One region of the Streptomyces sp. NPDC057474 genome, then DNA from elsewhere that is predicted to be linked to it. Evidence: riboswitches for the same ligand, from Rfam matches in the RefSeq annotation. Region 1 holds a riboswitch; the other holds the start of a gene.

Region 1 (14,937 bases):
CTCCACCACCGCCACAGAACGCCTCGGACTGACGGTGACGGAGATCGACCTTCGGGTGACACACCTATTGGAAGACGTGGAGGACGAGGAGCAACCCACAGCCCCGGCACCTGAGCCCCCGCCCACCACCCCGCCCCCGTCCACCGGCGACGACGAGCACTCCCGTGCGGCTGCCGCAGCCCTCTCGATCCCCGGCGTCACCCATCTCACCGCCACCCTCGGCGGCCTCGACCGCCCCACCCCCATCACGACAGGGCCCGCCCTCCCCCGCCGCCACATCCGCGTGGAACTGGCGGTGACGGAGGAACGACGAGCCCTGGACATGGCACACGAGGTACGAACAGCGGTGAGCGAGGCCCTACCGGACCACCCGTCGGTGGGAGTGCTCATCACAGCGGTGACTGCCGTCGGCCCCGTCACCCGCTGGTAGCTGCTGCGCCGGCTACTCCCCCACCCCGGCCAGATCCCTCAGCCGCCGCGCCTGGGCCGCCCTCTCCGCCGCCCGCTGCTCGTCGTACGAACGACCCGCCGCTCCCCGCAGCAGCGCCTTCGTCTCGATCACGGCCTCCCGCGGCGCAGCCACCAACGCAGCCGCCAGATCCCGCACCGCACCGTCGAGTTGATCGACAGGCACCGCAAGGTTCGCGAGGCCGACCCGCTGCGCCTCGTCCGCCTGGACGAAGCGCCCGGTGAGGCAGATCTCCAGCGCGCGGGCGTACCCGACGAGGCTCACCAGCGGATGCGTCCCCGTGAGGTCGGGCACGAGCCCGAGGCTGGTTTCGAGCATGGCGAACTGCACGTCGTCGGCGACGACGCGCAGATCACAGGCGAGGGCAAGCTGGAAGCCCGCACCGACGGCGTGCCCCTGCACGGCGGCGATGGACACGATGTCGTTACGCCGCCACCAGGTGAACGCCTCCTGGAACTCGGCGATGGTCGAGTCGAGCCCGGCGTCGTCACGACGCGCGAGATCGATGAACGACAGCTCCCCTTCGATACCTTCGGGCGTGAACATCTGCCGGTTGAGCCCGGCGGAGAACGATTTGCCCTCGGCACGCAGCACGACCACGCGGACGGAGCCCGGCACCGACCGCCCGGCCTCTGTGAGCGCCCGCCACAGAGCGGGGCTCTGCGCGTTGCGCTTGGCCGGATTGGTCAGCGTCACCGTGGCGATCGCGTCGTCGACGGTGAGCCGTACGCCATCCTGGTCGAGCAGCGGTTCGAGCGAAGCCATGGGGCGCCTCCGATGAGTGCGGTCAGCAGAGCGATGGAGCGATGCTAAGTGACTGCACAGTAACCACCCGGTCGATCAGCCGACCGACCGGGTGGCCACCATCGAAGCCGATGGGCCGCCCGGCGTCAGGCCGAGGCGGCCTTCTTGCCCCGCGTCGCGCCGCCACGCCCTCGGAGCGTGACGCCCGACTCGCTGAGCATCCGGTGTACGAAGCCATACGAGCGGCCGGTTTCCTCGGCCAGCGCTCGAATGCTCGCACCGGAGTCGTACTTCTTCTTCAGGTCTGCCGCGAGCTTGTCGCGCGCGGCGCCGGTAACCCGGCTGCCCTTCTTCAGAGTCTCGGCCACCCGGTCCTCCTCATGGGAAGTGCGCTCTGGTCTCCTCATGATCACCCCTCCGGGGCGTGATGGCCACCCATTCGGCAAGGTCCGTGAGACAAGGTTCTGACGACGGGAGCGCGTCCCCACGAGTGGAATCTGTTATTCCGCCCGGAGGCGTCCGTACGCCCGAACGGGTTGTTCCGTGAAGTACCAGGTCAGAGACGCGCGACGGCCGAGCCCTTCGCACGGAAGGACTCGGCCGTGAAATCGATGTAGGACACACCTCGGTACGAGGAGATCTCACACAGATGATGGATCACGGATGGGCCGAATGATCCATACGCAGTTGATCAACCCATTCGATCAGCCGTTCGCTCAAGCGAGCGCGACGAGGTCCGCGTAGTCCGCGCCCCACAGGTCCTCGACGCCGTCCGGCAGCAGGATGATCCGCTCCGGCTGGAGCGCCTCGACCGCGCCCTCGTCGTGGGTGACGAGGACGACCGCACCCTTGTAGGTGCGCAGCGCGCCGAGGATCTCCTCACGGCTGGCGGGGTCGAGGTTGTTCGTCGGCTCGTCGAGGAGGAGGACGTTCGCGGACGACACCACCAGGGTCGCGAGCGCCAGACGGGTCTTCTCGCCGCCGGAGAGGACCCCGGCCGGCTTGTCGACGTCGTCGCCGGAGAACAGGAACGAGCCGAGCGTCTTACGGATCTCGACCAGGTCCAGGTCGGGGGAGGCGGAGCGCATGTTCTCCAGGACCGTGCGTTCCGGGTCGAGGGTCTCGTGCTCCTGCGCGTAGTAGCCGAGCTTGAGGCCGTGGCCCTCGATCACCTCGCCGGTGTCGGGCTTCTCGACGCCGCCGAGGAGGCGGAGGAGAGTGGTCTTGCCCGCGCCGTTGAGGCCGAGGATGACGACCCGGGAGCCCTTGTCGATGGCCAGGTCGACATCGGTGAAGATCTCCAGCGAGCCGTACGACTTCGACAGGCCCTCGGCGGTGAGCGGGGTCTTGCCGCAGGGCGCGGGCTCGGGGAAGCGGAGCTTGGCGACCTTGTCGGAGACCCGTACCGCGTCGAGGCCGGCGAGCAGCCGGTCGGCGCGCTTGGCCATGTTCTGCGCGGCGACGGTCTTGGTGGCCTTGGCGCGCATCTTGTCCGCCTGCGAGTGCAGCGCGGCGGCCTTCTTCTCGGCGTTCTGCCGCTCGCGCTTGCGGCGCTTCTCGTCGGCCTCGCGCTGCTGCTGGTAGAGCTTCCAGCCCATGTTGTAGACGTCGATCTCGGCGCGGTTGGCGTCCAGGTAGAACACCTTGTTGACGACCGTCTCGACCAGGTCGACGTCGTGGGAGATGACGATGAAGCCGCCGCGGTAGGTCTTGAGGTAGTCGCGCAGCCAGACGATCGAGTCGGCGTCGAGGTGGTTCGTCGGCTCGTCGAGGAGCAGGGTGTCCGCGTCGGAGAAGAGGATCCGGGCCAGCTCGATACGGCGGCGCTGACCGCCGGAGAGGGTGTGCAGGGGCTGGCCGAGCACCCGGTCGGGCAGGTTGAGCGCGGCGGCGATGGTGGCGGCCTCGGCCTCGGCGGAGTAGCCGCCCTTGGTGAGGAACTCCGTCTCCTGGCGCTCGTACTGCCGCAGCGCCTTCTCCCGGGTCGCGCCCTGGCCGACCGCGATGCGCTGCTCGTTCTCGCGCATCTTGCGGATCAGTACGTCGAGGCCGCGCGCGGAGAGGACGCGGTCGCGGGCGAGGACGTCGAGGTCGCCGGTGCGGGGGTCCTGCGGGAGATAGCCGACCTCGCCGGAGCGGGTGATGGTGCCGCCGGCCGGGATGCCCTCGCCGGCCAGGCACTTGGTGAGGGTCGTCTTGCCGGCGCCGTTGCGGCCGACCAGGCCGATGCGGTCGCCCTTGGCGATGCGGAAGGTGGCGGACTCGATGAGGACGCGGGCACCGGCGCGCAGCTCGACGGCGGAGGCGGAGATCACGGACAGACTCCAGGGCGGATTGGGGTGGCGGGTGGGCGGCTGAGGACGTTCCCGCCGTCTAATGCGCGAGGAGAATGGCCATGAGCCGATTCTAACTGGGGGCAGCAAGCGGTTTTCCGCCCGTAAGACAAGGGATCACGTGGTCTCGGTCACCGGCGGGCCGGACCCCGGTCCGGCCCGTTCGCTCGGCAGGGCTTTGTCAGCGGTGGGTGCAAAACTGAGCAGCGGGTCGTATTCCGGACGACGGAGAGGTTGTGATCGGTATGGCAGGCAGGAGCGACGGACGTCCGAGCGTCTATCCGACGCTGCTGTACGCGGACGCCAAGGCCGCCATCAGGCAGCTCACGGAGGCGCTGGGCTTCACCGAGCTCTCGGTGTACGAGGGTGAGGACGGGGTGGTCCAGCACGCCGAGCTGACGCAGGGCAACGGCGCGGTGATGGTCGGCTCCAAGGGCAGCGGCAGCGTCTTCGACGGCGCGATGAAGGGTGCGGGGCCCACCGGGGTGTACATCGTCGTGGACGACGTGGACGCCCACCACCGGCGGGCCGTGGAGCACGGCGTGGAGATCCTGACGCCCCCGACGGACCAGGACTACGGCTCGCGGGACTACATGGCCCGCGACGCCGAGGGCAATGTGTGGAGCTTCGGCACGTACGCCCCCGAGATAGGCGGTTGACGCCGCGCGACCGGCCCGTCGCGCGTGGCTGAGCGCCGCCTGCCCCTCGTGGCCCGGCGCCGTCGGCCGCGTCTCCGAGGTCAGCTGCCTCCGGTGTGCACCTGGAAGGCGGCGCGGCGGACGGCCTTGGCGAGGGCCGGGTCGGGGTGGGCGGCCGCGAGGGCGACCAGGACCTGGACGGTGCGGGGGTGGCCGACCGCGCGGACCTCGGCGAGCAGCGCGGGGACCGTGGGCTGCACCGCGGACTCCAGATGCCGTACGAGGAGCGGGGCCTCGCCGTGGTCGGCGACGGCGGCGGCGGTGTCCACCCAGAGCCAGGTGGACTCCTCGCGGGTGAGAACCTCGTGGGCGTCCTCGGGGTCGGCGCCGTCGTGCTCGGCGAGCCAGAGCAGGGCGTAGGGGCGCAGCGGGGTCTCGTCGGCGACCGTGCGGACGTCCGGCTCGGCGGGGGCGCCGACGACGCGCAGTGCCTCGAAGGCGAGGCCCCGGATGAGGGCGTCCTCGCCGCGGGCGGCGTCGATGAGCTCGGTGACGGCGCCGCCGACGGGGCGGGCGGCGAGCCAGGCGCGGTACTCGGCGCGGGCCGCGTTCGGGCGGAGCTGGGCGCAGCCTCTGAGCATGTCCTCGGCGGAGACCTCGATGTTCCCGGCGGGGCTCTGCGCGGCGACGCAGATCTGCTCCAGCTTGACCCAGACCGCCCAGCTGCCGAGCGGGGTGAGGGTGGCCTGGGCGGCGCCGTAGGTGAGGGCGCCGACGGATGCGAGGGCGCGCAGGGACCAGTCGAGCAGCGGCGCGAGGGGGGTGTCCTCGGCGCCGGGCTCCGGGCTCGGCTCGGAATCAGCGGGTGCGGCGCGAAGCGCCTCGTCAGAAGGGTGGTGGGCGACGGGTGGGACGTAGGGGACCTCGCAGCGCTCGGTGCGCAGTTCGGTGACCCGCTGTTCCAGGAGGTCGAGGAGCTGTTCCACGGGGACGGGCCCGGCGGAGAGCTGGAGGAAGGAGAGCACCTGGGGCATGGCCGAGACGACCTCGGCGACCGCCGCGGGCTCTCGGTCCTCGGGCTCGGGGTAGGCGATGGACCAGGCGTCGAAGAACGCGACCCAGCCGCGCAGTACGGCGCTGTCGTCGCGGTTCCAGGCGCGCAGCCGCCAGCCGGGGCGCGCGGTGTCGCCGTGCACCTCGACGAGGCCGGCCAGTCGGGCCGTGTCCCAGTCGTGGCGGACCTGATCCGGGGTCAGCCCCAGGTCGTCGGCGGCCCGTTCGGCGGTCGCGGCGGAGAGGGTGCCCTTGCCGTCGGGGCTCGCGCTCTCACGGCCGGGGCGCAGGGCGGCATCGGCCCAGTGGGCGACGCGGGCCGCGTCCGCCAGGACGGCGCGGGCCATGCGGGCGAGTTCCACGGGCGGCGGTGTGCCCTCCGGGGGCCGGGGAGCCGGTCGGCGGCGCTGGGTCACTGCTGCTCGGGGAGCGGCGGCCAGGGTTCGCGGGCCGACGAGTCGGAGCCTGGAGTCGCGCGGGTTACGGGACGTCACGGGGGCAGTCTTCCGGTTGACGGTCCGAAAACCCAAACGGAATGTCACAGCGGGCGACAGGGGTGGCCAACGCACGGGTTCCCCAAGGGGTCGACACCGATGGTGATCGCCTTGGTACAGCACTAAACGGAATGCGGCGTACCTCTCTGTGACGGACGGGTTCCACGGCCCTTTACGACGATGTGCCCAGTGGCCGCGTGCGGACCGTCGGCGGCCTGCGACTCCCTACATCAGTGGTGTGAGGAAGCGGCGGAGCGCTTCTTCGTAGGCCTTGGGGTCGGCGTTCCACATGGCGCCGTGCGGGGCGTGGCGGACCGTGCGGAGGGTGACCCGGTCGGGGCGGCGGGCGGCGAGGCGGCGGGAGGGGTCCCAGGGGGCGACGGTGTCGTCGGGGCCGTGGAAGATCAGGGTCGGTGTCCTGAGCCCCGGTGGGACGGCGTCCTGGTCGACGGGGGTGGCGCGCAGTCCCGTGCGGCCCTGGGCGGCGCGGACCGCGAGGGGCAGCAGGGCGCCGGGGGTGCGGCGGGCGGCGGCGAGAGCGCGCAGGGTGGCCGTCCAGTCGAGGACCGGCGAGTCGAGGACGAGTCCGGCGACGCGGTCGCGCAACGCGGAGTGCGTGGCGGCGCGCAGGGCCATGGTGGCGCCGGTGGACCAGCCGTGCAGGACGACCCGCTCGGCGCCGAACCGGACGGCGTACCGGATGGCGGCGTCCACGTCGCGCCACTCGGTCTCGCCGAGGTGGTTCAGGCCGTCCGGGGAGCGGGGTGCGCCCTGGTCGCCGCGGTAGGCGAGGGCGAGCACCGGGAAGTGGTGGCGGTGCAGGAACTCCATGACGTTCATGGTGTGTTCGCGGGTCGCGCCGAGGCCGTGCACGGCGATCACCCAGGTGCCCCGGTCCGCGGGCACGAACCACGCGGGCAGCGTGCCGAGTTCGCCGGGCACGTCGACGTCGTCGTGGTCAAGGCCGAGCGCGGTCCGCGGGTCTCCGATGTGGAGGTTGGGGGTGAGCCACACCCTGGCGCCCGGCTTGAGGGTGCCGTGGGTGACGCGCTCCAGGCGGCGTACGACGGCGTCGGGGGCGTGCGGAGCGCCGTTCAGGACGTTGCCGACGACCGCGTGGGAGCCGTTTCCGGTGAGGCCGTAGGTGCCGGGGCGCTGTGAGGCGAAGGCGCGGGTCAGTGCGATGCGGCCGGCGGCGGTGGCGTGCACGGTCAGACGGGGTTCCGTGGGCAGCGGTTCGCCCGGCGGCGCCTTCAGTGCGACGTCGCTCGCCAGGCGGCCCGCGGCGACACTGACCGCGCCGGCCGCGAACGCGACCCCGACGGCCGCGACTGCTGCTTTGACTGCACCCACGGGTCCAGTGTCCTGGCGGACCCCGTCAGGGGCCAGTGGGCGTGGGTCCGGGGGTGACCGGGGCGGGGCGGAACGGGGTCACGAGGCAGGCCCTGGTGACCGAAGGGGCATGTGTGAGACCGGCACCGCCGGACAGACCCGATTCGGCTGAGCGCCGTCGCGGCGGAGAGAGGTGACCGGCGGAAGGAGAGACAGCCGACTGGAGGCGGGGACGGCCGGGGCGGGAGCTGAGGAGAGGTGGTGGACGCTCCGGACGACAGACGACAGGTGGACCGCCGGAGGCGGAGGAGCGGTGGACGGTCTGGGCGGCAGGGGGCGGGTAGGCAGCCGGGGCAGAGGAGGGGCGGACCGCATGGAGAAGCAGGGGCAAGGAGCCGGCCGGAGGCAGGGGAAGGGGCGGACCGCTTGGAGAAGCAAGGGCAAGAAGCCGGCCGGAGGCAGAGGAAGGACGGACCGCCTAGGGAAGCAAGGGCAAGAAGCCGGCCGGAGGCAGGGGAAGGGGCGGACCGCCTGGAGAAGCAAGGGCAAGAAGCCGGCCGGAGGCAGAGGAAGGACGGACCGCCTAGGGAAGCAAGGGCAAGAAGCCGGCCGGAGGCAGAGGAAGGGGACGGTAGGTGGTCCGAGGGGCTGTTCCGCCGCTGAACTCTGCTTCCGCCGCGGGCGATCAGCCGCGACGTGTCTGTCCGGCGGTGCCGGTCGTCCCGCGCCGTCGGAAGTCCGCTACCCAGGCTGGCCGTACCCCCGGAGGCGGTCCCCCGCTTCGTTCACCTGTTCGCGGGTGAGTAGGTTCGGGGAGAGACCCGGGACCGAGGAGGCCGTCAGCCAGACCTGGCACATCCATTCGAGTTGGGTCGTGCGGTCGTATGCCTCGGAGAGGGTGTTTCCGTATGTGATCGTGCCGTGGTTCTGGAGGAGACAAGCGGTGCGCTCCGTCAAAGCGCGGAGCATGTTCTCGGCCAACTCCGGGGTGCCGTAGGTCGCATACGGGGCGACCCGGACGGGTCCGCCGAGGGCCGCGGACATGTAGTGGATCAGCGGCAGCTCGCTCACGAGGGTGGAGACGGCCGTCGCGTGGACGGCGTGGGTGTGGACGACGGCGCGGGCGTCGGTGGTGGTGTGGATCGCCAGGTGCATGGGGAGCTCGCTCGTCGGCCGGAGCGTGCCGAGAACCTGTCGGCCGGAGAGGTCGACGCCCGTCACGTCGTCCGGAGTCAGGCGGTCGTACGGCACTCCCGTCGGTGTGACCAGGACGGTGTCCCCGACGCGCACGGACACATTGCCGGAGGTGCCGACGACCAGACCGTCGGCCACCGTCCGGCGGGCCGTGGCGACGAGCTCGTCCCACGCGCGCGCCACGTCGTCCGGCACACCCCGCCGCCGTATGTTTCGCGAACCCGGTGAATCCCCACCCGCGTCCCGCTCGTCCCGGGTGTCGCTCCGCTGCTCAGCCATGCCGTGATCCTGCCAGGCGGACCACACCGACGGGTCCCGGCCGGGGCACTGTAGGGCCGGACGCGGACCTTCGGAAGAGCCCATATGCGTACACATCACCCGGTGTCGGCGATTGGCCGATGATCGACCGGGATTCGGCGATCTTCCAGTAGCCTCCGGGTGTTTTGTCGCACAAGTTGCCATTCCGGGGGGAACCATGGCCCGTGCTCTCAAGTCGTCCCGTCGCCGCAACCGCGTATTCGCCGCCTCCGTCGCGGCGCTCGCCCTAGGGGGGACCGCTCTCACCGAGATCCCCGTCTCGGCCGCCGCCAAGCCCAAGGGTCACGACGTCTCCTCGCACCAGAAGAAGGTGAACTGGTCGAGCGCGAAGTCGAAGGGCGCCAGGTTCGTCTACGTCAAGGCGACCGAGTCCACCACCTACCGCAACCCGTACTTCGCCCAGCAGTACGAAGGCTCGCGCGACGCGGGCCTGATCCGTGGCGCGTACCACTTCGCGGTGCCCCACAAGTCGTCGGGGAAGGCCCAGGCCCGCTACTTCGTCAACAACGGTGGCGGCTGGCGCGCGGACGGCTGGACGCTGCCGCCGGCGCTCGACATCGAGTACAACCCGTACGACAAGAAGAAGAAGTGCTACGGCCTGAGCAACAGCAAGATGGTCGGCTGGATCAAGTCGTTCAGCAACGAGGTCAAGCGCCTCACGGGCCGTCGGCCGGTGATCTACACGACCACCCACTGGTGGAAGACCTGCACGGGCAACAGCACGGCCTTCGGCGGGAACCACGCGCTGTGGCTGGCCCGGTACAACTCCGCGGGGGCGGGTGAGCTTCCCGCGGGGTGGAAGTTCTGGACGATGTGGCAGCACGACAACGGGAGCGGGAGCCTGCCGGGTGACCAGAATCTCTTCAACGGGTCGATGAGCCGGCTGAAGCAGTTCGCCGAGGGGTGAAGGGGTAACGGACCTCGGCATTCCGTCTCAGTTCGAACGCCGGGCCGCCGCTCCTCCGAGCTCGAAGCATGGGTCGCCACACAAGCGGAGCGGTGGCACCTCATTCACTACATCCCTACGCCCATCTCAGTTCATCTTCCGTTCACCCAGGTTGCCTACGGTCCACGTGCCACTGACGTCCAAAAGAAGCCCGGGTAAATGGAAAACTTCTCGCTGATCCTCGCGATCGTGGTGATCACCGCGCTCGCGTTCGATTTTACGAACGGTTTCCACGACACCGCCAACGCGATGGCCACCACCATCTCGACCGGCGCCATGAAGCCCAAGGTCGCGGTGGCCATGTCCGCCGTGCTCAACCTTGTCGGCGCGTTCCTTTCCATAGAGGTCGCCAACACCATCTCCAAGGGGCTCGTCGACGAGTCCGGCATACAGCCAGAGGTCATATTCGCGGCGCTCGTGGGCGCCATCCTCTGGAACCTGCTGACCTGGCTCGTCGGGCTCCCCTCCAGTTCCTCGCACGCCCTGATGGGCGGCCTCATCGGTGCCACCATCGCCTCGGCCGGCGCCGGCGCGGTGCACGGCGACGTGCTCGTCACCAAGGTGCTGATCCCCGCCGTCGCGGCCCCGCTGGTCGCCGGCGTCGCGGCGATGTTCGCCACCCGGCTGACGTACAGGCTCGGTGAGCACACGAGCGAGAAGGCCTCCGGCAAGGGGTACCGCGCCGGTCAGATCGCCTCCGCGGGCCTGGTCTCGCTGGCCCACGGCACGAACGACGCCCAGAAGACGATGGGCATCATCACCCTGGCCCTGGTCGCCGGCGGCGCCCTCGCGCCCGACTCCGACCCGCCGGTGTGGGTCATCGTCACCGCCGGTACGGCCATCGCGCTCGGCACCTATCTGGGCGGCTGGCGCATCATCCGCACGATGGGCAAGGGCCTGACCGACCTCCAGCCGCAGCAGGGCTTCGCCGCCCAGACCAGCGCGGCCACGGTCATCCTGGCCTCCTCGCACCTCGGCTTCTCGCTCTCCACCACGCACTCGGTCTCCGGTGCCGTGATGGGCGCGGGCCTCGGCCGCAAGGGCGGTGTGGTCCGCTGGTCCACCGCGACCCGGATGTTCGTCGCCTGGGGCCTGACCCTGCCGGCCGCCGCTCTGGTCGCCGCGCTCGCCGAGTGGGTGACGTCCTTCGGCAGCTGGGGCACGGCCGTCGTCGCGGTCTTCCTCATCGCCTCCAGCGCCGCGATCTGGGTCGTCTCGCGCCGCGAGGTGGTCGACCACACCAATGTGAACGACACCGAGGAGCCGCCCGGCGTGGTGACCACCGCGATGGCCGCCGTGACGCCGCCGCCGGCCGGCACCGTGACCGAGGACCTCACGGCGACCATCCCGGCCCCCGCGGCCCCGGCCGCCGTCGAGACCACGGCCCCGGCGAACTCGTCCACGCCGACGCCCGCCGTCTGAGCCCCGCGACCCCCTGAGGAAGATCACCACCATGCACATCGACTGGGCAGCTCTCGGCTCCGTCTTCGGAGTCAGCCTCGTGGTCACCGTGGCCCTCGTCGGCCTCTTCACCCTGGGCATCGTCGGCCTGTCCAAGCGGGAGACCGCGACCGCCGCCGGCAACTCACCGGCACCGGCCACGACAGCGGCGTACACGTGCTTCGCGGCCTGCGCGACGGCGGTGGGGTACGGGATCTACCTGATCATGGCCTGAGGCCCCGTCCACCCCTCTCACCTCGCACGACACACCACAACGAACCCCTCGTACCGTTTGACCAGGTATAGGGGGTTTGTCTATTTTCCACAGCAAACTGTGACCCTCGTCGAACGACTGCACCCTCAAGTCGTACGCCATGCAGCGACAGGAGTGGGCGGAGGCGCTCATCCGGGTGGAGAGCGCCCGTGTCGACGGCGAGATACGACTCGTGTCGACCCGCCTGCTGCTGGGCACGTTCTGCGCGAGCGTGCTGCTGCCGAGCATCGCGGTGGCGACCGGGTCGTGCCCACCACTCAGTTCGGGGCCACGCCACCACTCACCACGGCGATCACCGGCGCGATCGGCGCCGCACTGCTCACCTCGCTCGCCGCGGGGCTCGGCAAGGTACTGCGCGCCCGCGCCGACGCTTCGCGACCCAGCGGTCTCAGTGCCGCTCCGGCCCCCGCGGCCGAGCCCCGGCCAGAGCCCGGTCCAGGACCCTCAGCCGCTCCGTGACCGGAGTCAGCCCCCACCACAAACCCGCTCCCGCGGCGATGAGGGCGGTCACCACCAGCCAGACGACGCCTCGCACCTCCGTCCCCGGCACCAGCAGGGCGGCGAGCGCGCCCACTCCGACGGCCAGCACTCCGGCCACCATGCTGAAGAGCACCAGGGGGGCCGCGGCGGACAACAGCGTCCGCCGGTCCCTCGATGTCCTCGCATGCGCCGAGGCGGACCCCTTGGCCCGATCTTCCATCGCGTGCACCTCCCGTCCCCCGGAGGGTTCTTCAAGAACCGTCCGCTCCCGGGTCCACAAGCCCCGCCAGAAAACCACACCACGCGGCGTGACGGAAGGAGAGCACAGCGTTCTGATGCAAGTTTGAGTCACGCACCAGTACGTGACTCTCTCTGATCGACGCTTCCACGCAGACAGCGGCCTCGCCCGCTCCACCTCCCAAGTCGGCGCACCGACACGGCGTCCTCACCGCGACGACCCGAGCGCCGGGTCCAACCGCCGCGCGGGCGCGGAGGAGGGCCGGCCACACCAGGTTCGTCTCCCCGCGACGAAACACCCGACGCCGCTCGTCGGCGCTCAGCTTTCGTACTGCCGTCCCCTTGAGTGCTCCCAGCTCGGGCGTCAGGAAAGAGCACGGAAAGAGCACGGAAAGAGCCTATTAGGGCATCTGACGATATTTCAGCGATGTGGGGCTCAGCACACCGCTCCACCGCAGGTCAACAGCAAGTTGACGGTTCTTCCAGGTGCGTGGTGGACTGCCGGGGCCATGTACGACGGCAGGAGAGGAAGCCGGTGCGAGTCCGGCGCGGTCCCGCCACTGTCACCGGGGAAGAACCTTCCCGGGAGCCAGGAACTCTCGCCGTCGGTCTCGTCGAACCAGGGCGTGGACACCCTGAGTGAGGACATATCGCCATGCGCGGCTGCCCATCGGGGCTCAGCACCCGGTCCCTGCCCGACCTCGTGATCGGCTGAACCGATGCGTGCCGATCGCGTCTTCGCGTACGGTGCCGCCGCCGGGCTCCTCGGTGACCTGCTCCTGGGCGATCCTCGCCGGGGGCATCCGGTCGCCGCGTTCGGTCGGGCCGCCGGTGCCGTGGAGCGGGTGTTGTGGCGGGACCACCGCGGGTGGGGCGCTCTGCACACCGCGGTGTGCGCGGGTGGCGCCGTAGCGCTGGGAGCCGTGGCGGCGGCCGCCGTACGGCCATCGCGTGCCGCCTCCGTCGGATTGACCGCCGCCGCCACCTGGGCCGTCGTCGGGGGGACCTCGCTCGGGCGGGAGGCCCGGGCGATCGGGCGGTCCCTCGATGCGGGCGATGTCGAGGGCGCGCGGGACCGCTTGCCTCATCTGTGCGGGCGGGATCCTCAGGCGCTCGACTCGGACGGGATCGCGCGGGCCGTCGTGGAGTCCGTCGCCGAGAACACGTCGGACGCGGTGGTGGGGGCGCTCGTGTGGGGGGCCGTGGGGGGTGTGCCCGGGCTGGTGGGGTTCCGGGCCGTCAACACGTTGGACGCCATGGTCGGGCATCGGTCGCAACGGTATCGGCGGTACGGGTGGGCCTCCGCGCGGCTGGACGACGTGGCGGGGTGGCCGGGAGCTCGGCTGACCGCGGTGTTGGCCGCGGCAGCCGGTGGGGATGCCCGGGGGGCTGTCCGGGCTTGGCGGGCCGATGCGGGGAGGCATCCGAGTCCCAACGCGGGGCCTGTGGAGGCGTCGTTCGCGGGGGCGCTCGGAGTGCGGTTGGGGGGCACGTTGTCGTACGGGGGGCGGGTTGAGCATCGGCCTGTGCTGAACGGGGAGGGGCGGACCGTCGTCGTGGGGGACATCGAGCGGGCTGTTCGGTTGTCTCGGCGGGTCGGGTGGCTGGCCCTTGGGGTGAGTGCGGGTGCGGCGGTGCTGCGGGGCCGGGTTTCGCGGCGCCCGGCACACCAGGTGAGGAGTCAGGGATGAGTGGCGGGCTGTTGGTCGCCGGGACCACCTCCGATGCCGGTAAGAGCGTTGTCACCGCCGGGATCTGTCGGTGGCTCGTGCGGCAGGGGGTCAAGGTCGCGCCGTTCAAGGCGCAGAACATGTCGCTCAATTCCTTCGTGACGAAGGAAGGCGCTGAGATCGGGCGGGCTCAGGCCATGCAGGCTCAGGCCTGTCGCGTCGAGCCGAGTGCGCTCATGAACCCCGTTCTGCTGAAGCCCGGGGGTGAGCGGAGCAGTCAGGTGGTGCTGCTGGGGAAGCCCGTGGGTGAGATGAGTGCGCGCGGGTATCACGGCGGGCGGCAACAGCGGCTGCTCGGGACCGTGTTGGAGTGTCTCGCCGAGTTGCGGGGCACATATGACGCGGTGATCTGTGAGGGGGCCGGTTCGCCCGCCGAGATCAATCTTCGGCGCACCGACATCGTCAACATGGGGATAGCCCGGAATGCCGGGCTTCCCGTCCTCGTCGTCGGCGACATCGATCGCGGTGGGGTCTTCGCGTCCTTCTTCGGGACCGTCGCGCTGCTCTCGCCCGAGGATCAGGCCCTCGTCGCCGGCTTCCTCGTCAACAAGTTCCGGGGGGACGTCTCCCTGCTGGAGCCGGGGCTCGACATGTTGCACGGGCTCACCGGGCGGCGGACGTACGGTGTGCTGCCCTTCCGGCACGGACTCGGGATCGACGAGGAGGACGGGCTTCGGGTCTCGCTGCGGGGGACGGTCCGGGAGTCGAATGTCGCGCCGCCCGTCGGGGAGGACGTGCTGCGGGTCGCCGTGTGCGCGGTTCCGCTGATGTCCAACTTCACCGATGTCGACGCGCTCGCCACCGAACCCGGTGTCGTCGTGCGGTTCGTGGACCGGGCCGAGGAACTGGCCGACGCCGACCTCGTCGTCGTTCCGGGGACCCGGGGCACGGTCCGGGCGCTGGAGTGGCTGCGGGAGCGGGGGCTCGCCGACGCCATCGCGCGACGCGCCGCGGAGGGGCGGCCGGTCCTCGGCATCTGCGGGGGGTTCCAGATGCTCGGGGAACACATCGAGGACGAGGTCGAGAGTCGGCGGGGGCATGTGGACGGGCTCGGAATCCTGCCCGTGCGCGTGCGGTTCGCTCGCGAGAAGACGCTCACGCGCCCCGTCGGGGAGGCCCTCGGGGAGCGGGTCGAGGGGTACGAGATTCATCACGGGGTCGCTGAAGTCATGGGCGGGGATGCGTTCATCTCCGATGACAACGGACACAGCCTGGACGGGTGCCGGGTCGGGCAGACCTGGGGCACGCACTGGCA
Region 2 (14,937 bases), on a different contig from region 1:
GCCGTGTGCCAGGACACCCGCCGGGCGGTCACGCAGTTCCGTCAGACCGGTGGTCTCCAGGGCCCTGGTCACCGCCTCCGGCACGCTCTTGCGGCGCCGGAGCAGCGTCAGCGGGCCGCGTCCGGCACCCGCCGCGATGTCGAGGTTCTGCAGGACGGTCAGCTCTTCGAAGACCGTGGCCGTCTGGAACGTACGGCCGATGCCCCTGCGGGCGATCCTGTGCACCGGCTTGCCGATGAGCTCCTCGCCGCCGAAGCGGACCGATCCGGTGGCCTTCACCAGTCCGGTGACCGCGTCGACGAGGGTGGTCTTGCCGGCGCCGTTCGGGCCGATGAGGAAGCGCAGGTCGCCGGGGCGGATGTCGAGGTCCACGCCGTCGACGGCCTTGAAGCCGTCGAACGTCACCCGCAGGTCGCGAACCGTCAGTCCCTCGCCGCTCATGCCGTTCCTCCTGTCGGAACCGTGGTCGGGGTCGGGGTCGTGGGGGTGCGGCGCCTGCGCACCACGCTCGCCAGGGACGCCAGGCCGCCGGGCAGGAAGCCGACCGCCAGCACGAACAGCAGGCCCCGGAGGTAGGTCCAGGCGGCCGGGAAGGCGTCGGAGAGGGTGCTCTGCGCCCAGGCCACCGCGATCGCGCCGAGTACGGCGCCCACCAGGGAGGCCCGGCCGCCCACCGCCGCGCCGATGACGAAGCCGATGGACGGGACGACGCCGATCAGGGCCGGGGAGATGATCCCGACCGCCGGGACGAAGAGGGCGCCGGCGAGGCCCGCCATGCCCGCTGCCACGACGTACGCGACGAGCTTGACGTTGGCGGGGTCGTAGCCGAGGAAGCGGACGCGCTCCTCGGAGTCCCGTACGGCGACGAGGAGTTCGCCGTAGCGGCTGACGAACAGCTGGCGGGCGGCGGCCATCAGCAGCAGGAGCACGGCGGCGATGACGAAGTACACCATCCGCTGGTTGACGGGGTCGTTGAGGTCGTAGCCGAAGAAGCCCTGGATGTCGGTGAGGCCGTTGGTGCCGCCGGTGGTGGCCTGCTGGCCGACGAGCCAGATGGCGAGGGCGGCGGCCAGCGCCTGGCTGAGGATCGCGAAGTACGCGCCCTTCACCCGGCGGCGGAAGACGAAGAATCCGAGCAGCGCGGCGACCGCCATCGGCAGCAGGACGGTCATGGCGAGGGCGAAGAGCGGGTTGGTGAAGGGCTGCCACCACCAGGGCAGGGTGTCGCCGGTGCCGTAGAGCTGCATGAAGTCGGGCAGCGTCTGGCCGGTGTCCGCCGCGTCGGCGAGCTTGAGGTGCATGGCCATGGCGTAGCCGCCGAGGCCGAAGAACACGCCCTGGCCGAGGACGAGCAGTCCGCCGCGGCCCCAGGCGAGGCTCACGCCGACCGCCACGATGGCGTAACACAGGTACTTGGCGAGGAGGTTGAGCCGGAAGTCGGAGAGGGCGAGCGGGGCGACGCCGATCAGCAGGACGGCACCGAGGAGGAAGGCGCCGGGTACGCGGAAGCGGTCCAGGAGGGATGGCGACGGCTCTGCCACGGGAGCCGTCTTCTCGGGAGAGGTCGTTGTCGTCGTCATGCCAGGCTCCGGGTGCGCAGGGTGTACAGGCCCTGGGGTCGCCACTGCAGGAAGGCGACGATCGCCACGAGCACGATGACCTTGGCGACGCTGACCGTCGTCGAGTACTCCAGCACGGACTGCAGGACGCCGAGGGCGAAGGCGGTGATGACGCTGCCCTTGAGCTGGGCGACGCCGCCGACGACCACGACCAGGAAGGCGTCGACGATGTAGTTGGTGCCCATCGTCGGGCCGATCGGTCCGACCAGGGTGAGCGCGACACCGGCCACGCCCGCGAGGCCCGAGCCGATGAAGAACGTCGTACGGTCCACGCGCTCGGTCGCGATGCCGGACACCTCGGCGAGGTCCCGGTTCTGCACGACGGCCCGGATACGGCGCCCCAGCGGGGTCAGCCGCAGGATCAGGGTGAGGCCGAGGACGCACAGGAGGGCGAGGCCGAGGATGAACAGCCGGTTGTTGGCGAAGGTGATGCCGCCGACCGAGATGTTGCCGGTGAGCAGGTCCGGGGCGCGGGTCTGGACGTTCGGGGCGCCGAAGATGTCACGGGCCAGCTGCTGGAGCATCAGGGAGACGCCCCAGGTGACCAGCAGGGTGTCCAAGGGTCTTGTGTAGAGACGCCGGATGAGGAGCCATTCGAGCAGCGCGCCCATGGTTCCGGCGACGAGGAAGGCGACGGGCAGGGCGACGAGGAGGGAGGCGCCGGCGCCGCTGATGGACTTCTGCAGTACGTACGTGGTGTAGGCACCGGCCATGATGAACTCGCCGTGCGCCATGTTGATCACGCCCATCTGACCGAACGTCAGGGTCAGACCGAGCGCGATGAGCAGGAGGACGGCTCCGATGCTGATGCCGGTGAAGGACTGGTTGAGGACGACCGTCATTGAGCGGCTCCGGGTCGGGGGACGGGTTGTTCGGCGGGTGCGGGTGGGATGTGGTTGCTCGCGCCCACGCGGCGGAGCCGTATATGTCACCGCCCCGCACCCCTCAGAAAGCAGGGGCTGCGCCCCGTGTTTCTTGCTTTTCAGGGGTGCGGGGAACCGTCGGAATCACGAAAGGCCGGCGGCCCAGTCATAGCCCTTCAGATAGGGATCCGGCTCGATCGGCTTGCCGGAGTTCCAGACCTCCTGGATCAGGCCGTCCGAGCCGATCCTGCCGATACGGGCGGTCTTGTAGACGTGCTGGGTGGCGCCGTCGACGGTGACCTTGCCCTCGGGGGCGTCGAGTTCGATACCGCCGGAAACCTTCTTCACCTTCGCCACGTCGAAGGAGCCGGCCTTCTCGACCATCTCCTTCCAGAGGTGGACGGAGATGTACGCGGCCTCCATCGGGTCGCTGGTCGGCTTGTCCTTGCCGTAGGCGGCCTGGTAGGCCTCCACGAACTTCGTGTTGGCGGCGCCCGGGGTGGTCTCGTAGTAGTTCCAGGCGGTCAACTGGCCCTCCAGGTACTGGGTGCCGATGCTCTTGACCTCCTCCTCGGCGATCGACACCGAAAGGACCGGCAGGCTTTTCGCGCTGAGCCCGGCGGACTTGTACTCCTTGAAGAAGGCCACGTTGCTGTCGCCGTTGAGGGTGTTGAAGACGGCGTCCGCGCCGGCGTCCTTGACCTTGTTGACGATGGTGCTGAACTCGGTGGAGCCGAGCGGCGCGTAGTCCTCGCCGACCACCTTCATGCCCTGGGCCTCCGCGTACGCCTTGATGATCTTGTTGGCGGTGCGCGGGAAGACGTAGTCGCTGCCCACCAGGTAAAGCCGCGTCAGGCCCTGCTTCTTGAGGTAGTCCAGGGCGGGCACGATCTGCTGGTTGGTGGTGGCGCCGATGTAGAAGATGTACGGGGACTGTTCCAGGCCCTCGTACTGCACGGGGTAGAACAGGAGCGACTTGTAGCGCTCGAAGACCGGCTTGACGGCCTTGCGGCTGGCGGAGGTCCAGCAGCCGAAGGTGGCGACCACCTTGTCGTCGGTGATCAGGGCCTCCGCCTTCTCGGCGAAGGTCGGCCAGTCGGAGGCGCCGTCCTGGCTGATGGGCTTCAGCTTCTTGCCCAGGACGCCACCGGCGGCGTTGATCTCCTTCACCGCGAGCAGCAGCGCGTTGTGCACGGTGACCTCGCTGATGGCCATGGTGCCCGAGAGCGAGTTCAGCAGACCCACCTTGACGGTGTCGCCGGTGGTGTCCGCCTTCGCTCCGGGGGCCGAGGACGTGCCGGTGCCGGTCTTGGCGCCGCACGCGCTGAGGGCGGCGGTCGTGCCGAGCGCCGACGCGCCCGCGAGGAGACCGCGTCTGCTGATGCTGAGGCCGGACATGCAATACCTCCTTGCCCACGAAGGGCGTTTCGAAGAGGGAGCGGAAGTGCGTCCACAGCCTGCGAGTCAAACGTTTCCCTCGCGTTTCAGGGCAATTGAAGAACAGTTTCCAGGGGAAGCATTTTCCGAGGTGAAGAAAGATTTATCGCTTCCTGCGGAAAGGACGTGATTCCTGAATTCCGCTGTCCGGAGCGCGGTGATCGAAGGTAGGCTCCGGGCATCCCCGTCGCGGGGCGTGTGAACGCGAGTTGAGGAGTGCGATGGCGAGGCGACCCGAGGAACTGCTCCACCTGCTGACCCGGGCCGAGCGCCTCTCCGTACGTCGAGTCCAGTCCCTGCTCGACGAGTTCGACTGCTCCGTCGAGGCGTGGCGGGTCCTCGACCTGCTCTCCGACGGGCAGGGCCACAACATGACGGCCCTCGCCGAACACGCCTTCCTGCCGGCTCCGAGCCTGACCAAGCTGATCGACCAACTCGTCGACCAGAACCTGGTCTTCCGCCGAGTCGACCCCACCGACCGGCGCCGCGTCCTCGCCCACCTCACCCCGCGCGGTAGGGAGCGATGGCAGCTGCTCACCCGCGAAGTACGCGCCGACTGGGCCGAGTTAGAGTCGCCGCTGACCGACGAGGACGGGAAGCGGCTGGAACTCCTGCTGGACCGACTGGCCCGGACCCTGGAGGACGGCGGAACCGCCGACGGTCAGGGCAAGGTCAACGCAGGTCGTGCGGAGCGCGCAGCTGGGCGAGGACGTTGAAGTCGTATCCGTCCGCCTGCGCGAGGTAGATGCGCTGGCGCACATGCCGCCCGTCCAGGCTCAGCAGACCGCGCGGCCCCTCGTACGAGACGGTGTCGGCGGCCGCCCCGATCGCGGTCACGTCCAGGGCGCGCGCCCGCTCGACGAGCGCGGCGAGCAGCAGGACGCCCTCGTAGCAGGACTCGCCGAGGCTGCCCGGGGTCGGCGCCTCCAGGCCGAAGCGGCCGGCGTACTGGCCGTGGAAGTCCAGGGTGTTCTGGTCGGCCAGCGACGCGAAGAACCCGGCCGTGCTGTAGAGATCGAGGGTGGCCTCGGGGCCGCTGCCGATCAGCATGTTCTCGTCCATCAGCGTGCTCAGCCGCAGACATCGCCGGTCGAGCCCGGAGGCGGCGAAGGCCCGGTTGAAGCGGACCGCGTCGCTGCCGACCAGGAGCATCAGGACCCCGTCGGCGTCGGCCCGCTCGATACGTCGCAGTACGTCTTCGAAGTCCTCGGTACCGAGCGGCAGATACGCCTCACCGCAGACCCGGCCCCGGCACTCGCGGGCGTAGCCCCGGGCCGCCCGCGCGGTGTGCCGGGGCCACACGTAGTTGTTGCCGACGACGAACCAGCGGCGCACGCCACGGGACTCGGCGAGCAGCCGCATCGCGGGCAGCAGCTGCCAGGAGGGCGTCTCGCTCGTCATGAAGACGCCCTCGGTGCGCTCCCCGCCCTCGTACAGGGCCGTGTACACGTACGGCACCCGGTGCGCGACGCGGGGGGCCACCGCCTGCCGGACGGAGGAGATGTGCCAGCCGGTGACGCCCTGCACCGCGCCCGAGGCGACCAGGGCCTCGACGTCCTCGGCGACCCGCCGCGGCTCGGCCCCGCCGTCGACCTCGATCAGCCGCAGCTCCCTGCCCAGCACTCCCCCGGCCTTGTTGACCTCCTCGGCGGCCAGCCGGGCGCACGCCCCGCAGGTGGGGCCGAAGATACCGGCGGGCCCCTGCATCGGGTACACGAGCGCCACGTTCAGGGTCGAGTCGTCGGCCGTGACCCACTCGGGGGTGTGGAGGCGGGGCGGTGGCCGATTCATGGCCTCATGATGGCGTGATCGTCATCGGCGCCCCAGGCGGTGCCACGGATCGAGACCGATTCGTAGGCCGGGGCCGAGGCCAGGTCATGACTTCGGGGTCGCGGGTGGATGTTCAGCGTGTCGTCCACTTCTCCTCGATCCGCCCGAACCGCCACACCAGCAGGGGGACCGCCCAGGTGACGAAGAACAGGCCGACGACGACATAGCCGATGGCGTCGAGGGCGAGGCCGTAGACCCACTCCCAGAACGTGCCGCGCAGATGCGCCTTCTCGGCGACGAGACCGAGCAGTTCGACCGTGCCGATGACGAGAGCGACGGCCACCGAGAGGCCGGTGATGCCTGCCCCAGTCCTCCCCGACCGGGACTTCACCCCCGTCCCCGGCACTGCGTCCCCACTCGGAATGGCAGTGCCAGAGCCTGGGCGGAAGCTGCCCGCCGCGACCAGCGCAGGGATACGCCGGAGACCCGGCGCACCCGCTACCGCCGGGTTCCATGGGCTGCGCGCTGCTGGAGCGACGGGTCTGAGCCCATGGTGAGGTTCTCGTCGGCCCAGAGATCCTTCAGGCCGAAGACGTGGCCGGCCTCATGAGTGGCCACACGCCGCGAAGGTCGATCTCACCCACACGACTGCTGGCCGGCTTGGAGCAGGTCAGGCGGTCCCGCCCCGGCGCGACCGGAACCACCACACGCCGCCGCCGAGCGCGAGGAGGACGGCGGCACCGATGCCGAGGGGCACAGCGAGGGAGACACCGTCGTCGCCGTCGCCGCTGTCCGCCGCGGGCTCCGCCGACGGCGTGGCGGTCTTGGCACTCGTCTCGGGTGAGGGCGAGGGGGACGCCGTGGTGGGTTCTTCCGAAGGGGTGGGGCTCACGACTTCGGCGCCGGGCGCGGCTGCCTTCAGGTCCAGGCGGGGTGCCGGGTGACCGTGGCCGTGGCCGTCCCCTTCGGATTCCTCCTCCAGCTCGATCCAGCGGTCCACCTTGCCGTCGCTGTACGACTGGAGGGTCTTGAAGACCAGCGACTTGGCGTCGGGCAACTGCCGTACGGTGACGACGTACTCGACGTCCTCCCCCACCGCGAGTTTCGCGCCCGACACGGTGTAGCCCCGGCTGGTGGGGGCGAACTTCCAGCCGTCCGGGCCCTCTTTGTAGGTGATGTCGGCGGGGACCATGCCCTCGGGCAGGATCACCTCCAGCTTGGTGATGCCGGCGGAGGAGGACTCCGACTCCGCGGAGAAGGTCAGTTCGACGTTCTGGTCGAGGGACCGGGCGCCCTCCGCCTCGACCTCCGCGTGGGCCGCGGCCGGTCCCGCGGTCGCGACGGCTACCGCGAACGCGGCTGCGGTGAGAACGCCGAGACGGCGCGAACTGCGTACCAAGGTCGGGCGGTGCACTGCGGACTCCCCTGTGCCGACGGCGTGAAGCTGAATTCAAGCGCAGGGCGGGACCTGTGGCCAAGGACGACCACCTGTACGAGCGGTTCCGGCCATCTGCCGTCTTCGCGAGTTCGCTCGTGTGCGGCGTGGGGGCGGTGGGGCGTGTGCCGTGGTGTGAGCTGTTCCACGGCGCCCGCGCGCCCCTCGTCTCGGCTTGTCAGCGCCCTTATGTGGGCACTACTGTCACCACGCCTTGGTGAACGGGAAATCCGGTGTCATGCCGGTGCGGCCCTCGCCACTGTGATCGGGAAGTCCGGCTCCAGTCCTCACGGACAGCCACTGGGTCCTTGTGACCCGGGAAGGCGGAGCACGGGCGGTGGTACCCGTAAGCCAGGAGACCGGCCAAGGCGCGTCAACCATCCACGAGGTGCTGGAGAGGGTCTGCTGAGCCATGCACATAGCCGAGGGTTTCCTTCCTCCGGCGCACGCGATCGCCTGGAGTGTCGCGTCCGCGCCGTTCGTCGTCCACGGAGTCCGAGCACTCACCCGTGAGGTCAAGGAGCATCCCGAGAGCACGCTGCTGCTCGGCGCTTCGGGGGCCTTCACCTTCGTCCTGTCCGCGCTGAAACTGCCGTCGGTCACCGGGAGTTGCTCCCACCCCACCGGCACCGGACTGGGCGCCATCCTGTTCCGGCCACCGATCATGGCGGTCCTTGGCACCATCACCCTGCTCTTCCAGGCCCTGCTGCTCGCGCACGGCGGCCTGACCACGCTCGGCGCCAACGTCTTCTCGATGGCGATCGTCGGCCCCTGGGCGGGTTACGGCATCTACCGGCTGCTGTGGCGGTTCGACGTACCGCTGATGGTCACGGTGTTCTTCGGCGCGTTCGTCGCCGACCTGGTCACCTACTGCGTCACCAGCGTGCAACTGGCGCTCGCGTTCCCCGACCCGAGCAGCGGCTTCCTGGGCGCGCTCGGCAAGTTCGGCTCCATCTTCGCCGTCACCCAGATCCCGCTCGCCGTGAGTGAGGGTCTCCTCACGGTGCTGGTGATGCGTCTGCTGGTGCAGTCGAGCAAGGGTGAACTGACCCGGCTCGGCGTGCTCCTGGCCGGCAGGCGCAACCGCACCGAGACCGAGACCGAGAGCGAGGCGGTGGCCCGATGAACCGGAACACGAAGATCAACGCCCTGCTGCTGCTCGTCGTGGCCGCGCTCGCCGTCCTGCCGCTGGCCCTCGGCCTCGGCGACCACAAGGAAGAGCCCTTCGCGGGCGCCGACGCCGAGGCGGAGACCGCGATCACGGAGCTCAAGCCGGACTACGAACCGTGGTTCTCCCCCCTGTACGAGCCGCCGTCCGGCGAGATCGAGTCGGCGCTGTTCGCCCTGCAGGCCGCGCTCGGCGCGGGCGTCCTCGCCTACTACTTCGGTATCCACCGGGGCCGGCGCCAAGGCGAGGCACGAGCCCGGGCACAGCTGAACGGGGCCGGGGACGCCACCACGGCCGAGGCGGCCGAGGCGGTTCCGGTGAGCGTGGCGGCGACCACCACGGCAACCGCGACGGCCTCGAAGGGCGCGACCGGCGACGAGGGCTCGTCCGGTGGTTCCGGGGAGTCCCCCGCCGGGCGGGTCTGAGCCCGCGTGCTGCCGATCGACGCGGCGGCGCACAGCAGTCGCTGGCGCCACCGCCATCCCGTGGACAAGGCCGTGCTCGGGCTCGGCCTCACCGTGCTCGCGATCTCCCTGCCGCCCTGGCCCGGCGCGGCCCTGGTCCTGCTGACCGCGCTCGCCGTGCTGCTGGGCCCGGCGGGCGTGCCCGGCCGCCGACTGTGGCGTGCCTACCGGGTGCCGTTGGGTTTCTGCGTGACCGGCGCGCTGCCGCTGCTCGTCCAGGTCGGTGGGCCCGGCGGGTTCGTGACCCTGGCCGAGGGCGGACCGGTCCGCGCCGGGGAGCTGCTGCTGCGCACCTCGGCCGCCTCCCTCGGCGTCCTCCTGTTCGCCTTCACCACGCCCATGTCGGATCTGCTGCCGCGCCTGGTGAAGGCCGGGGTGCCCGCACCGGTCGTGGACGTCGCGCTGGTCACGTACCGCATGAGCTTTCTGCTCCTGGACTCCGTGCGCCGGATCCGGGAGGCGCAGGCGGCCCGGCTGGGGCACACCACGCGGGCCGCCACCTGGCGTTCACTCGCCGGTCTTGGCGCCACCGCGTTCGTGCGGGCCTTCGACCGGGCGGCACGGCTGCAGACCGGGCTCGCCGGGCGGGGGTACGACGGCACCCTGCGCGTCCTGGTGCCCGAGGCCCGGATCTCCGCCCGCTTCACCGTGGCCGCCGTCGCCCTCCTCACGGCCGTGGCCACCCTCACCTTCGTACTGGATTCGTCCTGGAAAGGCCGCTGACATGAGCGAGCCCGTGCTGGTCGCCCTGCGGGGCGCGTCCTTCGCGTACGAGGACGGTCCGGCCGTGCTCAGCGATCTCGACTTCGAGGTGCACGAGGGGCGCGCGCTCGCCCTGCTGGGCCGCAACGGCAGCGGCAAGACCACGCTGATGCGGCTGCTCAGCGGCGGGCTGCGGCCCCGTACGGGCGAGTTGGCGGTCGAGGGGCAGCGGGTGACGTACGACCGGAGAGGCCTGACCCGGCTCCGTACGACGGTCCAGCTGGTCGTCCAGGACCCGGACGACCAGCTCTTCGCGGCGTCCGTCGCGCAGGACGTGTCGTTCGGCCCGCTGAACCTCGGGCTCCCCGACGCACAGGTGCGGGCCCGGGTGGACGAGGCGCTCGGCGCGCTCGGCATCGGCGCCCTCGCCGACCGGCCCACCCATCTGCTCTCCTACGGCCAGCGCAAGCGGACCGCCATCGCCGGCGCGGTCGCGATGCGGCCCCGGGTCCTGATCCTCGACGAACCGACCGCCGGGCTCGACCCCGACGGACAGGAACGGCTCCTCGCCACCCTGGACGAGCTGCGCCGGTCCGGCACCACCGTCGTGATGGCCACCCACGACGTCGACCTCGCCCTGCGCTGGGCCGACGACGCGGCGCTGCTCACTCCGTCCGGCGCGCGCACGGGCCCGGTGGCCGCGATGCTCGCCCGCACGGATCTCCTCCAGCAGGCGGGGCTACGGCTCCCCTGGGGCATAGCGGTCGCTCAACTGCTGCGCGAGCAGGGGCTGTTGACCAATGAGGAGCCCGGTCCACGCACGCCGGAGGAGCTGGCCGCCATGGCGAAGGCACGCGTCGCTCCCCCTGTACCGGCCGACGGCTGACACACCTGGGAGTCTTCGGCGAGGCCGCGTCAGATCCGCAGGCCGTAGGTACGGATCGCGGTGCCCGCGAAGACCTCTTGGTCTTCGGCCGGACTCAGTGCGGGCAGCAACGACTCTGCCACGTCGATGACTTCGACGTAGTCGGAGGCGAGCCGGCAGACGGGCCAGTCGGAGCCGTACATCAGCCGCTCGGGACCGAAGGTGTCCAGCACGGTGTCGGCGTACGGGACAAGGTCCGCGACGGACCAGGAGTTCCAGTCCGCCTCCGTGACCAGGCCGGAGAGCTTGCACACGGTGTTCGGCAGGGCGGCGAGCCGCCGTATCTCCCCCGCCCACGGCTCCAGTTCGCCGGAGGCGATGGGCGGCTTGCCCAAGTGGTCCAGGACGAAGGTGAGTTCGGGTAGCCGGGCCGCCGCCTCCACGGCGGCCGGGAGCTGGTGGGGTTTGACCAGGAGGTCGTAGACGAGTCCCGCTTCGGCGACTGCGGCCAGGCCACGCAGAACGTCCGGGCGTACCAGCCAGCGCGGGTCGGGTTCGCCCTGCACCTGGTGGCGGATGCCCACCAGATACTCGCCGCCGGGCCCTTCGCGCAGTTCGGCAAGGGTCTCGGCGGCGCCGGGCGACGTGAGGTCGGTCCAGCCGACGACCCCGGCGACCAGGTCGCTGCCGGCGGCCAGGGCCAGGAACTCGGGGGTCTCCTCGGGCACGGTGATCGTCTGTACCAGCACGCTGGCGGCGACGCCGACGAATCGTGCCGCCGCCTCCAGCTCTCGGAGGGTGAAGTCGCGCCGCAGCGGCGCGAGTTCGGGGCCGGTGATCCAGTTCTGGTCGCGGACGGAGAGGTCCCAGACGTGGTGGTGGGCGTCGACGATCAAGGGGTGAGCGTCCACGTCGGCCCCGGCTCCCACGGATTTCGTACCGCCCGCCGCCCCCGGGCCGTCCGCGCCGCTCACAGCTCCCACACCACGGGCAGGCCGGCGTCGGAGCCCTCCGCCGAGTAGTCGTGGACGACGTCGAGCAGGTCGGTCATGCGGGCCTGCCAGGCGATGTTGACCGGCAGTTTCTCCAGCTCGGCGATCATCGCCGCGTAGTCCTCGACCTCCAGCAGGTGGAAGAGGTCGGTGCCGCTGCGCCAGATCGTCCACTCGCTCACGCCTGCGGCGCGGATCGCGGTGGTCAGCTCTTCCGGGACCTCGCGGTGGGCCGCCTCGTACTCCTCGACGCGGTCGGCGCGGACCTTGGTGTGCAGGGCGACCCTCACGACGACTCCTTTTCTTCGAGAGGCACGGGGGCTTCCGGAGCGAGCAGGCCCCCCGCGCGCAGCTCGTCCCAGAGGGCGGCCGGTACGGGGTGCCGGGCCTGCTCCACGGTGTCGCGGACCTCGTCGGGTGAGCGGGCGCCGGTGAGGACGCTCGCGACGGCCGGGTGGCCGAGGGGGAAGCGGAGGGCGGCGGCGCGCAGGGGCACGCCGTGGCGTTCGGTGACCGTCTTCAGGCGCAGGGCCCGTTCGAGTACGGGTTCCGGGGCGGGCCCGTAGTTGTATGTGGCGCCCGGCTTCGGGTCGGTGAGCAGGCCGGAGTTGAAGACACCGCCGATGAGGACGCTCCGGCCACGGGCGGTGGCCTCGGGGAGCAGTTCGGCGAGGCCTTCCTGTTCCAGGAGGGTGTAGCGGCCGGCGAGGAGGACGACGTCGATGTCGGTCTCGCGCAGGAAGCGGGCCGGGAGCGCGGACTGGTTCATGCCGACGCCGATCGCTCCGACGACGCCTTCGCCGCGGAGTTGTTCGAGCGCCGGGTAGGCCTCGTCGAGGGCCTGTTCGGCGTGGTCGTCGGGGTCGTGGAGGAGGACGATGTCCACCCGGTCCAGGCCCAGTCGGTCCAGGCTGGCTTCGATGGAGCGGCGGACGCCGTCGGCGCTGAAGTCCCAGACACGGCGCAGGGTCGCGGGGACGGCGAAGCCGTTGGCCAGGTCGTCGGCCGCGCCGCCACCTTCGCCGTCCCCGCCGGCGGGCACCAGCAGACGTCCGACCTTGGTGGAGAGGGTGTACGTGTCCCGGGGGCGGTCGCGCAGGGCGGCGCCCAGGCGGCGTTCGGAGAGGCCGAGGCCGTAGTGGGGCGCCGTGTCGAAGGTGCGGATCCCGGCGTCCCAGGCGGCGTCGATCGCGGCGGCGGCCTCCTCGTCGGCCACCGGGCGGTAGAGGTTGCCGATGCCCGCGGCGCCGTATGCCAGCTCGGTGACGCGGACATCGGTGCGGCCGAGGGCCCTGGTCCTCATGAGCCCGCCGGGCGGAGCCGCAGCCCCTGCATGCCGCCGTCGACGGCGAGGGAGGTGCCGGTGACGGAGGCCGCGGCGGGACTCGCCAGGTAGACGATGGCGGCGGCCACCTCGTCGGCGGTGACCAGGCGTCCCATGGGCTGGCGGGCGTTGAGGGCGGCGCGCTCGGCGTCGGGGTCGTCGGCGGCGTCGAGGAGCCGGCCGACCCAGGGGGTGTCGGCGGTGCCGGGGTTGACGCAGTTGACGCGGATGCCCTCGCGGACGTGGTCGGCGGCCATGGCGAGGGTCAGCGAGAGGACCGCGCCCTTGCTGGCGGAGTACAGGGCGCGCTGCGGCAGGCCCGCGGTGGCGGCGATGGAGCAGGTGTTGACGATCGCCGCGTGGGAGGAGTGGCGCAGGTGGGGCAGGGCGGCCCGGCTGGTGCGCACCATGCCGAGGACGTTGACGTCGAGGACCCGCTGCCACTGGAGGTCGGGGTTGTCCTCGACGGTGCCCTGTGCGCCGATGCCCGCGTTGTTGACGAGGATGTCGAGGCCGCCGAGCCACTCGACGGCCTCCGCGACGGCGGCCCGTACGGAGGCGTCGTCGGTGACGTCGGCCTTGAGGCCGAGCAGCGGCGCCGACGCGCCGGAGGGGTCGAGGTCGAGGACGGCCACCGCGGCGCCCCGGGCGGCCAGCAGCCGGGCCGTGGCCAGGCCGATTCCGGACGCGCCTCCGGTGACGATCGCCCTGAGACCGGTCAGCTCACCTGTCGGCTCGGTCGGTTCACCTGTCGGCTCGGTCATGCGACTTCCTCCCGTCCAGCGAGGTCGGCGGCCCAGAACGTGCCGTCCGGGTAACGGTATTCGGTGAGCGACCCGGGGTGCATGGTGGCGGAGAAGCCCGGGGCCAGGGGAGCGACGTAGTGGCCCTCGCGCATCACCACGGGTTCGGTGAAGTGCTCGTGAAGGTGGTCGACGTACTCGATGACCCGGTCGTCGGTGGTGCCGGAGAGGGCCAGGTAGTCGAACATCGACAGATGCTGGACCAGTTCGCACAGGCCCACGCCGCCGGCGTGCGGGCAGACCGGGACCCCGAACTTTGCGGCGAGCAGCAGGATCGCCAGGTTCTCGTTGACTCCGCCGACGCGGGCCGCGTCGATCTGGAGGACGTCGATGGCTTCGGCCTGGAGGAGCTGCTTGAAGACGATGCGGTTCTGGACGTGTTCGCCGGTGGCGACCTTCACGGGGGCGACGCCCCGGCGGACGGCGGCGTGGCCGAGGACGTCGTCGGGGCTGGTGGGCTCCTCGATCCAGTACGGGTCGAAGTCGGCGAGGGCCCGGGTCCACTCGACGGCCTCGCCGATGTTCCAGCGCTGGTTGGCGTCGATGGCGATACGCACCCCGTCGCCGACGGCGGCGCGGGCGGTGCGCATCCGGCGGAGGTCGTCGGCGAGGTCGGCGCCGACCTTGAGCTTGATCTGGGTGAAGCCGTCGGCGACGGCCTGCTTCGCCAGCCGGGTGAGCTTCTCGTCGGAGTAGCCGAGCCAGCCCGGTGAGGTGGTGTAGCCGGGGTAGCCGCGTTCCAGCAGCGTCGCCTCGCGCTCCGCGAGTCCGGTCCGGCCTTCGCGCAGCAGCCGGAGGGCGTCCTCGGGGGTGAGGGCGTCGGCGATGTAGCGGAAGTCGACCTGGGAGACCAGCCACTCGGGGTCGGCGTGGGCGAGGAGCCGCCACAGGGGCTGTCCGGCGCGCTTGGCGGCCAGGTCCCACACGGCGTTGACGACGGCGCCGATGGCCATGTGCATCACGCCCTTCTCGGGGCCGAGCCAGCGCAGCTGGCTGTCGCCGATCAGGTCGCGGTTGACCGAGCCGGGGTCGGCGCACAGCTCCTGAACCGAGCGGCCCACGAGGTGGGGCCGCAGGGCTCCGATGGCGGCGACCTGGACGTCGTTGCCGCGGCCGATGGTGAAGGTGAAGCCGTGGCCTTCGAGGCCGTCCCCGGCGTCGGTGCGCAGCACGACGTAGGCGGCGGAGTAGTCGGGGTCCGGGTTCATGGCGTCCGACCCGTCCAGCTCCCGCGAGGTGGGGAAGCGGATGTCGTAGGTGTCGACCGCGGTGATCCGGGCGGGGGTTGCAGTCAAGGGGGTGCCTTTCACGCTTGGCCGAAGGTCTGGCGCTGGCCCCCGAGCCCGTCGATCTCTAGCTCGACGGTGTCACCGGGGCGGAGATAGGGGGTGCCGGGCAGGCCGAGGGCGACGCCCGCGGGCGTACCGGTGTTGATCACGTCACCGGGCTCCAGGACCATGTACCGGCTGAGGTACGCGACGATCTCGTGGACCGG

What was found. A riboswitch is a leader RNA that binds a small molecule or an ion and turns the genes downstream of it on or off. The one in region 1 is predicted to bind cobalamin.
Positions count from the first base shown of each region.
Region 2: it holds a riboswitch for cobalamin, as region 1 does, so the genes downstream of both, ACFU53_RS10465 (energy-coupling factor ABC transporter permease) here and ACFU53_RS21590 (cobalamin biosynthesis protein) in region 1, are expected to answer to the same signal.

Region 1 covers NZ_JBHVDX010000073.1:19,263-34,199, forward strand. Annotated here, with positions in the region: gene ACFU53_RS21525 (nucleopolyhedrovirus P10 family protein) at 1-430, shown strand, start outside; gene ACFU53_RS21530 (enoyl-CoA hydratase/isomerase family protein) at 443-1,234, opposite strand; gene ACFU53_RS21535 (helix-turn-helix domain-containing protein) at 1,360-1,581, opposite strand; gene ACFU53_RS21540 (ABC-F family ATP-binding cassette domain-containing protein) at 1,930-3,528, opposite strand; gene ACFU53_RS21545 (VOC family protein) at 3,783-4,205, shown strand; gene ACFU53_RS21550 (hypothetical protein) at 4,286-5,731, opposite strand; gene ACFU53_RS21555 (alpha/beta hydrolase) at 5,957-7,084, opposite strand; gene ACFU53_RS21560 (class II aldolase/adducin family protein) at 7,805-8,536, opposite strand; gene ACFU53_RS21565 (lysozyme) at 8,733-9,482, shown strand; gene ACFU53_RS21570 (anion permease) at 9,681-10,943, shown strand; gene ACFU53_RS21575 (hypothetical protein) at 10,975-11,196, shown strand; gene ACFU53_RS21580 (hypothetical protein) at 11,624-11,935, opposite strand; gene ACFU53_RS21585 (DUF397 domain-containing protein) at 11,967-12,341, opposite strand; cobalamin riboswitch at 12,410-12,574, shown strand; gene ACFU53_RS21590 (cobalamin biosynthesis protein) at 12,672-13,643, shown strand; gene ACFU53_RS21595 (cobyric acid synthase) at 13,640-14,937, shown strand, end outside.
Region 2 covers NZ_JBHVDX010000026.1:19,103-34,039, forward strand. Annotated here, with positions in the region: partial or broken gene urtD (urea ABC transporter ATP-binding protein UrtD) at 1-441, opposite strand, end outside; gene urtC (urea ABC transporter permease subunit UrtC) at 438-1,580, opposite strand; gene urtB (urea ABC transporter permease subunit UrtB) at 1,577-2,461, opposite strand; gene urtA (urea ABC transporter substrate-binding protein) at 2,627-3,880, opposite strand; gene ACFU53_RS10445 (MarR family winged helix-turn-helix transcriptional regulator) at 4,141-4,635, shown strand; gene ACFU53_RS10450 (substrate-binding domain-containing protein) at 4,592-5,710, opposite strand; partial or broken gene ACFU53_RS10455 (HoxN/HupN/NixA family nickel/cobalt transporter) at 5,823-6,047, opposite strand; gene ACFU53_RS10460 (DUF1775 domain-containing protein) at 6,360-7,103, opposite strand; cobalamin riboswitch at 7,301-7,507, shown strand; gene ACFU53_RS10465 (energy-coupling factor ABC transporter permease) at 7,537-8,250, shown strand; gene ACFU53_RS10470 (energy-coupling factor ABC transporter substrate-binding protein) at 8,247-8,717, shown strand; gene cbiQ (cobalt ECF transporter T component CbiQ) at 8,724-9,479, shown strand; gene ACFU53_RS10480 (energy-coupling factor ABC transporter ATP-binding protein) at 9,481-10,344, shown strand; gene ACFU53_RS10485 (amidohydrolase family protein) at 10,374-11,234, opposite strand; gene ACFU53_RS10490 (L-rhamnose mutarotase) at 11,294-11,605, opposite strand; gene ACFU53_RS10495 (aldo/keto reductase) at 11,602-12,618, opposite strand; gene ACFU53_RS10500 (SDR family NAD(P)-dependent oxidoreductase) at 12,615-13,403, opposite strand; gene ACFU53_RS10505 (L-fuconate dehydratase) at 13,400-14,737, opposite strand; gene ACFU53_RS10510 (fumarylacetoacetate hydrolase family protein) at 14,749-14,937, opposite strand, start outside.